Regions from separate parts of the Rhodoferax saidenbachensis genome, predicted to be linked through region 3. Evidence: predicted binding sites of a transcription regulator. Region 3 holds the regulator's gene; each other region holds the start of a gene.
The links. Region 3 encodes LexA, which represses DNA repair genes until DNA is damaged. Its sites were predicted from a motif close to ACTGTATNNNNATACAGT; they were not measured.
Positions count from the first base shown of each region.

Region 1: RS694_RS13505 (DNA topoisomerase IV subunit B) is a predicted target of LexA. The motif match lies at 1,048-1,065, and genes of this name have one in related genera.
Region 2: imuA (translesion DNA synthesis-associated protein ImuA) is a predicted target of LexA. The motif match lies at 1,108-1,125, and genes of this name have one in related genera.
Region 4: RS694_RS16520 (error-prone DNA polymerase) is a predicted target of LexA. The motif match lies at 1,089-1,106, and genes of this name have one in related genera.

Region 1 covers NZ_CP019239.1:2,842,065-2,844,266, forward strand. Annotated here, with positions in the region: gene RS694_RS13505 (DNA topoisomerase IV subunit B) at 1-1,014, opposite strand, end outside; gene RS694_RS13510 (MFS transporter) at 1,144-2,202, shown strand, end outside.
Region 2 covers NZ_CP019239.1:3,475,156-3,477,357, reverse strand. Annotated here, with positions in the region: gene RS694_RS16580 (TIR domain-containing protein) at 1-648, opposite strand, end outside; gene imuA (translesion DNA synthesis-associated protein ImuA) at 1,146-1,895, shown strand; gene RS694_RS16570 (DNA polymerase Y subunit UmuC family protein) at 1,864-2,202, shown strand, end outside.
Region 3 covers NZ_CP019239.1:1,714,147-1,716,348, reverse strand. Annotated here, with positions in the region: gene RS694_RS08205 (asparaginase) at 1-703, opposite strand, end outside; gene lexA (transcriptional repressor LexA) at 819-1,487, shown strand; gene RS694_RS08195 (hypothetical protein) at 1,513-1,863, shown strand; gene RS694_RS08190 (DUF1993 domain-containing protein) at 1,930-2,202, opposite strand, start outside.
Region 4 covers NZ_CP019239.1:3,463,541-3,465,742, reverse strand. Annotated here, with positions in the region: gene RS694_RS16525 (aldo/keto reductase) at 1-987, opposite strand, end outside; gene RS694_RS16520 (error-prone DNA polymerase) at 1,118-2,202, shown strand, end outside.

The DNA of each region.
Region 1 (2,202 bases), 1.1 Mb from region 3:
TGAGAGCACATAACTTGCGCGGGCAAACACGTCTTCGGGCATCAGCTTCACGCCCTTGGGCAACAGCGAATGCAATTCGATAAAGCTTTTGACCGCGGTGAACAGGCCATCGCGCAGGCCGCTTTCGTGCGTGCCACCGGCGCTGGTGGGAATTAAATTGACGTAACTCTCGCGTACCGGGTTACCTTCTTCCGTAAAGGCCACGCACCAGCTGGCGCCCTCGCCTTCGGCGAAGTTGTCGTTCTGGCTGTCGGCAAAACCTTCGCCGTCAAACAGCGGGATCACCGGATCGCCATTCAAGGTCTGCATCAAATAGTCTTTGAGGCCGCCTTTGTAAAGCCAGTTTTGGCTGTCCTTGGTTTTCTCATTCACCAGCGTGACGCTGACGCCAGGCATCAGCACGGCCTTGCTGCGCAGCAGGTGCGTCAGCTCGCCCATAGGCAGCACGGCGGATTCGAAATACTTGGGGTCGGGCCAGACACGTATCGTGCTGCCGCTCTTGCGGTCGCCTTCGCCCGCCTTACGGACTTGGAGGGCCTCCGCAACGTCGCCGCCTTCAAACACGATGCGCGCGACCGAGCCTTCACGGTGGGTGATGGCCTCCAGACGCTTGCCCAAAGCATTTGTGACGGAGACGCCCACGCCGTGCAGGCCGCCCGAGAAGCTGTAGGCGCCGCCCTTGCCCTTGTCGAACTTGCCACCCGCATGCAGGCGGGTGAACACCAGCTCGATCACCGGGGCGTTTTCTTCGGGGTGCATGCCAAACGGGATGCCGCGGCCGTCGTCTTCAATACTGACCGAGCCGTCGGCATGCAGGGTGACCTTGATCTTTTTGCCATGACCGGCCAGCGCTTCGTCGGCGGCGTTGTCCAGCACTTCCTGGATGATGTGCAGGGGATTGTCGGTGCGGGTGTACATGCCCGGACGCTGCTTGACGGGCTCCAGGCCTTTGAGGACCCGGATCGAGCCTTCGCTGTATTCGGGGGTGGTTTTGACGGGGTTGCTTGTTGCCATAGGGCGCGATTGTAGTGTGATTGGCGGCAATTAACTGTATGAATAAACAGCCGCAAACAGCATGGATGCTGTCGTGGTCTGTCCCCCGCTACACCGCGTGGGCCAGGCGGAATGGCTATATTAGGCGCCATGCAAACTTCCCCTCCCCGCCTTAGCCTGACCCAGTTGCTCATTTGCGGCGCTGCCATCGTGACCCTTTCCATGGGCATCCGCCACGGCTTTGGCCTCTGGCTACAGCCCATCACCCAAGCCAAGGACTGGAGCCGCGAGACCTTTGCCTTTGCCATTGCCATCCAGAACCTGTCCTGGGGCGTGGCCGGCATTTTTGCCGGCATGGTGGCCGACCGTTTTGGCGCGTTCAAGGTGATTGTTCTGGGCGCAGCGCTGTACGCGTTGGGTCTGGTCGGTATGGCGCATGCCAACACGCCCTTGCTGTTTACCTTGTCCACTGGCGTCCTGATTGGCGTGGCCCAGGCCGGCACGACCTACGCCGTGGTGTATGGCGTGATCGGGCGCAATGTGTCGGCCGACAAGCGCTCCTGGGCTATGGGCATTACCGCCGCGGCGGGTTCGTTTGGCCAGTTTTTGATGGTGCCGACCGAAGGTTTCCTGATCAGCCACTTTGGATGGCAGGAGGCGCTGAGCCTGCTGGGCTTTGCCGCCCTGCTGATGGCGCCCCTGGCCTGGGGTCTGCGCGAGCCCGGCTTTGCGGGTAGCGCACCACCACCGCGTGAACAAACCATTGTGCAAGCCCTGCGCGAGGCTTTTAAATACCCGAGCTTCCAGTTGTTGATGGCAGGCTATTTCGTCTGCGGATTCCAGGTGGTGTTCATCGGCGTGCACATGCCCAGCTACCTGCGCGACAAGGGCCTGTCGCCCCAGGTGGCCAGCTACGCATTGGCGCTGATCGGGCTGTTCAACGTGTTTGGCACCTACGCGGCCGGCGTGCTGGGCCAGAAGATTCCGAAGAAAAACATCCTCGCCTTCATTTACCTGGCGCGCGCCGTGACCATCAGCGTGTTTTTGATAGCTCCGCTGTCGCCCACCAGCGTCTATGTGTTCTCGTCCGTCATGGGCCTTCTGTGGTTATCCACCATCCCCCCCACCAATGCCACGGTGGCGCAGATCTTTGGCGTGGCGCACCTGTCCATGCTGGGCGGTTTTGTGTTCTTCAGCCACCAGATCGGT
Region 2 (2,202 bases), 1.8 Mb from region 3:
GTTCTGCCGAGCGCGAGGCTTTGGCGTATCACCCACCAAGCTACCTGAGTCACAAGGCGTATACAGAACCAATGCAAAGCCGACGTTGGTGTGCTCCTCAATTTTCTCGATGATGGTCTTGCCACCACTCACCTGCTCGTGAAGGATTACCGCCTTTAGCCCGAGCTGTTCGACGAATCTTGCCGCCGAGATCTTGGCCAGATCGTCTCGTCCGTGAACTATGAAAACCTTTGATTGATCGAGGATTTCAACCTTCTTGGCTTTGACCTCTGAAAGCATGGCTGGAGTCGCCTTTGATAGATTGGCCTTAACGCGGTCGAACACCTCGTTGGTAATGTCCTTGGTGTGCCTGTCGTACCCAACAATGTCTCTCGGAGAAACGAACATGATCACGTTGGATGGCATGTGATCGTTCTCGTATTTCGAAAGCTCAGCTACTGTCTTCTCGGTCTGCTTAATGGCAATTCGCTTGACCTCTGCTTTGCTGAGGAAGTAGCCATCGAACTGAAAGTCTTCACCTCGAAAGAACGGCATTAGGACTCGTGTCTCAATGTCTGAAAGGTCAGTCTTGTCTAGCTCGAAGTACTGCTTGTTCTTGCTTTGTTTGCCGATCTTTTCGTTTGTCTCGATGACGACTTGAAAGTACATGAGGTTCCCTCTAGATATATATCGATTAATGCTAGCTGTGAAAGAAGGTGCGAGGTAGATTCGTCGGTGCCTAACGCAATGTATAAAGAAAAACCTGCTCGATAAACTGGCGTGTGCTCGATATTTTGGCCATGAAATCCCTATGAAGTCCGCTTGCAGTCTGGCTTTGCAAGCAATGCACGGCTGATTCGTACAGTTATAAAAGTTCTGCGAAATAGAGCAAGCTGGCCGCGGCATTTTGCCGACCCCATGTGTTTTGGTCTATCCCCCATGCGGGGGATTCCATAGCCGTTTTTAGTAGGAATGTTGAAGGTCCATTTCTGGCGGCGAATCGACCGGTAAGGTCAGATGCCACGTCGGCAACGAACGAAAAGCCACAGCCCCACCAACAGACCATCGCCCCTACACACGCCACCCGCAATAGCCTCTGCCACTTGCAGTTTGGAAGGTCGGAATTATACTGTGAATAAATACAGTATTTATTCCAAAGCCTTGCCGTGTCTCGCTCTCCCGTTTCCCTCTCTTTGCAGTCATTGCCGTCCGACGTCTGGCACGCGGACGCGCTGGCGGGGGCACCTGCGCAGGTGCTGGCCACGGGCGACCGGCTGCTGGACGCGCAATTGCCCGGTGGTGGCTGGCCCATTGGCGCGCTGGTTGAGCTGCTGCAGCCACAGGGTGTGCACAGCGAATGGCGGCTGTTGTTGCCCGCGCTGGCACGCTGTGGCAGCGGTCCGGTGGTGCTGGTGGGTGCGCCGCATCCGCCATTTGCCCCGGCCCTGGCGGCCCAAGGACTGCGTACCGCGCGGCTGCTGTGGGTGACGGCGCAGGCGCTGTCTGCGCGCCTGTGGGCTGCCGAGCAGGCCTTGCGTTGCGCGCCGGTGGACGCGGTGCTGGTCTGGCTGCCCGAGGGGCGCAAGGAAGCCGTGCGTTCGGACCAGTTGCGCCGCCTGCAGATTGCGGCGGCCGAACACCACAAGCTCTTGTTTGTGATGCGCCCCGCCACCACGCAGAACGCGCCGTCTCCTGCGGCGCTGCGCCTGCATATGGGCCCGCGCGTTCCACAGGACGGCACGCCCGGCGCACCGGGCGCAGAGGACGCACTGGAAGTGCAGGTGCACAAACGCCGTGGCCCGCCGCTGGCACAGCCGCTGCATCTGGCAGCGCGGCCGGCGCGGCTGTCCATGCTGCTGGCGGCCCAAGCGTGGAGGCCCGGCCATGCACTGGATCGCACTGCAGCCCGCGCCTGATGCCGCGCTGGCAGACCCGCACAGCGCCTGGGCCTGGTGGGCGCTGCAGTTCACGCCGATGGTGGCGCGCGTGGACGACGCGTTGGTGCTGGAGGTGTCGGGCAGCGAACGCCTGTTTGGTGGCCGGGCCGCGCTGGTGGGGCAGATATTCAAGCCAAATCAGGCTCTGGCCCCCGTGGAATGTGCGCAAGGTGCTACTTCTTTGATAGCGCTTGGGCGCCTGTGGGGCGGCGCGGTAGATGCGCCTGCCGACCGCCTGCCGCTGCACGCACTGGCTGCCGCCCGCCCGCACCTGCCATTGCTCACG
Region 3 (2,202 bases):
CGGTGGCACCGGCGTAGTTCATCACGATCTCCACGCGGGGCCAGGTGTGGGTGGCGATGGTGTCCAGGCTCGGACCCGTCTGCGCCTCTGCGGCGGGCCAGCCATGCATCAGGCGCACAGCGCCCTCTTCCACCACGCCCAAAGGGCCGGCATCCCCAGAGTCAAACGCGTCCACGCGGTAGGGATGCACCTTTTGCACCTCCCGCGCGTCATGGATGCTACCCGCGCAGACCACCAGCACGCCGTGCGCGCCCGCAGTGCACACCACCGCTGTGGCATCGAGCAGGTTTTGCGGCCCATCGGGCACCAGAGCCGAGGCGGGCCGCATGGCGCAGGTCAACACCACCGGTTTGGCCGCCAGCAAGGCTGCGGACACCACGCAGGACAAAAAGTACGCGGTTTCCTCCAGCGTATCGGTGCCGTGGGTGATGACCACGCCATCCACATCCGGCGAGGCAAGGTGGTGCACGACGCGCTGGGCCAGCAGGGACCAGTGGGCAAATTCCATGTCCTTGCTGTCCACCTGGGCCACCTGCTCGGAGACCAACGTCCGCTTGCCCAGCGCCTCTTTCAGAGCGGGCACGGCCTGCAGCAACTGGGCCACGCCCACTTGGGCGGACTTGTAGCCCACGTTGTCGGTCGCACTCTGGGCCTGGCCCGCAATCGTGCCGCCCATGCCCAGAAACACCACTTTTTTCGACATATTTCAACGTCCTGCTTGCAAAGAAAATAAAACTGGTTAAAAATACAGGTACTGGATGATAAAACAGTGTGTATAGACCCACAGCCAGTACCGACCCATTTTTAAGGAGTCAGCCATGCTTGAGAGTCCCAAACTCACCGCCCGCCAACAGCAGATTCTGGACCTGATCCAGAGCGCCATTGCCCGCACCGGTGCGCCCCCCACGCGCGCCGAAATCGCGACTGAGCTGGGCTTCAAGTCTGCCAACGCCGCCGAAGAGCATTTGCAGGCGCTGGCGCGCAAGGGTGTCATCGAACTGGTCAGCGGCACCTCGCGCGGCATCCGCCTCAAGAGTGACACGCTGCGCTCCATCCACGAAACACGCCTCAAGCAGCTCTCCTTCCCCAACCTGGCCCAACTGGCCCTGCCGCTGATTGGTCGGGTAGCCGCAGGCTCGCCCATTCTCGCCCAGGAGCATGTGGACCAGACCTACTATGTAGAAAACAGCCTGTTCCAGCGCCAGCCCGATTACCTGCTCAAGGTACGCGGCATGTCCATGCGCGACGCCGGCATCATGGACGGCGACCTGCTGGCCGTGCAAGCCACCAAAGACGCCAAGAATGGCCAGATCGTGGTGGCCCGCCTGGGCGACGAGGTCACGGTCAAGCGTTTTCGCCGCAACAAACACCTGATCGAGCTGCACCCCGAGAACCCCGACTACCAGACCATCGTGGTGGAACCCGGCGAGCCTTTCGAGATTGAAGGCCTGGCCGTCGGCCTGATCCGCAACACCATGCTCATGTGAACCAGCAGCACTTACAAGGCCTCTTATGAACCTCGCGCTTTTTGCCCATTCCGGTGTTTTTCTGCCCCTGCAGGGTTTGCTGCGCTGGATCGGCACCCCGGCCCGTCCGCTGCCACATGCCATTGCCAACCCGCAGCGAACCGCGACACATGCGTCGGCGGTTACTAAAATTGCTCCTAAATTGGTAGCTGCTTGCGCAATACCCGCGCGGGCTATAGCCCCAATTCATGCCCATCGCAAGCCCTTGCGTGTGGTGCGTGTGCTGGAGGCCGGCCAGACCCGCGCCAGCGTGGGCCGCATGGTGATCTCCGGGCGCATGGCCGACGTATGCGCCGAGCTGGACCGCCTGGCCGCCAGCGAAGCCACCTGCCACTGAGAGCCTGTTCTAGGTCTTTTTGGGCTACGCAACAGAACGCCCGGCTGCGCGCAGGGCCCCTTCACATCAGCCCTGACCGCCCACCAGGTAGTCCTGCTTGCCCACTGGCACACCGTTGTGGCGCAGGATGGCGTAGGCCGTGGTGATGTGGAAGAACATATTGGGTAACACCCACAATTTGAGATAGTCCTCGGCCTTCATGGTGCGGGTGCGCTCGCGCCCCACGGGAAAGGTGATGTCCTTGTCTTCGGTACCGTCCAGCGCCGCTGCCGGTACGGTGGCCAGATAGTCCCGCGTTTTCTGGATGCGCGCCTTGAGCTCCGCAATGGTTTGCTCGGT
Region 4 (2,202 bases), 1.7 Mb from region 3:
AATGCCGACCATGCCCGCATCCGGATAGCGCGCACCGGCCACCTTGTCGGGTGCAAACATCTGGTCCAGGCGGGCCAGGTCGTCTGCGCTGAGCACGATGTCTGTGGCTGCGGCGTTCTGCTCCAGATACGTGATGCGACGGGTGCCGGGAATGGGCAGCACATGCGGGTGTTTGTGGAGCAACCAGGCCAGCGCGATTTGCGCATTCGTCGCACCGCGTGCGGCAGCAAAACGCCCCAGCGCCTCCACCAGCAGGCGGTTGGTGGCTTCTGCATCGCCGCGCATGCGTGGGAGTATCTTGCGGAAGTCATTGCCGGCCAGCGATGTGGTGTTGAACGTGCCGGTCAAAAAGGCGCGGCCCAGCGGGCTGTAGGCGACAAAGCTGGTGGCCAGCTCGGCACAGACCTGCAGCATTTCGTACTCGGGCTCGCGTGCCCATAACGAGTATTCGCTCTGGAGGGCGGCGATGGGGTACACCGCGTGGGCCTTGCGCAATGTGCTGGGCGAGACTTCGGACAGTCCGATCTGACGCACCTTGCCCGCGTGCACCAGGTCGGCCATGGCGCCCACCATGTCTTCGATGGGAACCTCCGGGTTGCGCCGGTGGCAGTAGTACAGGTCGATGGTGTCCACCTGCAGGCGCCGCAAGGATGCTTCGCAGGCGCTGCGGATATAGGTCGGGCTGTTGTCGATGCGGCGCTCGTACTTGCCCGGTTCGCGCACGATGCCAAATTTGGTGGCAATGACCAGTTGCTTGCGCACCGCAGGACCGCCCTGGGCGATGAAGTGGCCGATCAGACTTTCATTGTGGCCAAAACCATAGGTGTCGGCGGTGTCCCAGAAGTTGATGCCCAGCTCCATCGCACGCTGCAGTGTCTTGTGGGACTGGATGTCGTCGCTGGCACCATAAAACTCGCTCATGCCCATGCAGCCCAGCCCCAGGGACGAAGCGGGTGTGTGGGCTTGGCCCAGCGTGCGGTTTTTCATGGTGGTTCCAAGTGAGTCTGTGGGGTGGACCTATTTAAGCACTCGGCCGCAGTGATCCACGCGTTCTTACCGCTGCATGTTTGAATACGGCAAGTCGATATACTGTATAAATAATCAGTATTTACAGGATATGGAAGCTACTCGTCCATTCCCTCCTGCGATGCCTCTGCCGGCCTATGCGGAGCTGCATTGCTTAAGCAACTTCAGTTTTCAGCGCGGCGCCTCGCAGCCCGAAGAACTGGTGCAGCGCGCGCATGCACTGGGTTACAGCGCGCTGGCCCTCACCGACGAGTGTTCGGTGGCCGGAGTGGTGCGTGCGCATGTGAAGGCCAAGGCGCTGGGCCTGAAGCTCTTGCTGGGTGCCGAGTTCCAGGTGAGCGGTGTGGGCGCGGGCTTCGCGGCTGTGGCGCTGGCGCACAACCTGGAGGGCTGGGGCAACCTGTGTGAATTCATCACCCTGGCGCGCCGTGCCGCACCCAAGGGGCAGTACCGCGTGGTGTGGCAGGAGGCACAGTGGGCTCTGCTACAGCACTGTGAGGTCTTGCTGGTACTGCCGGATGCTATCAATATGGAAGCTGCTTGCGCAATATCCATAAGGGCCAGAGGCCTGTTTGGCATCAATGTGTGGCTGGCGGCCGAGCTGCCACTGGGCGCAGACGATGGGCTGCAGTTGCACCGCCTGCAGCAGATCAGCCAGATCACCGGCGTACCGCTGGTGGCTGCGGGTGGTGTGCGTATGCATGTGCGCTCGCGCAAGCCGCTGCACGATGTGTTGACCGCTGTGCGTCTGGGCACACCGGTGGCGCAATGTGGCTTTGCGCTGCAGGCCAATGCTGAATCGCACTTGCGCAGCCGCGCGCGGTTGGCGGCGCTGTACCCGCCACCGCTGCTGGCCAACACGCAGGTGATAGCGAACAAATGCAGGTTTGACCTGAAGGAGTTGCGTTACCACTACCCGCTGGAGGCGGTGCTGCCCGGCACCACACCCGCGCAAACCCTGCGCCAGTACACCGAGCAGGGCGCGCGGGAGCGTTACCCCGCAGGCGTACCGGACGGCATACGCGTCCGAATTGAAAAAGAGCTGGCGTTGATTGAGGAGTTGCACTTCGAGATGTATTTCCTCACCGTGCACGATATCGTGAAGTTCGCCCGCAGCAAACACATCCTTTGCCAGGGCCGCGGCTCAGCGGCCAACTCGGTGGTGTGTTACTGCCT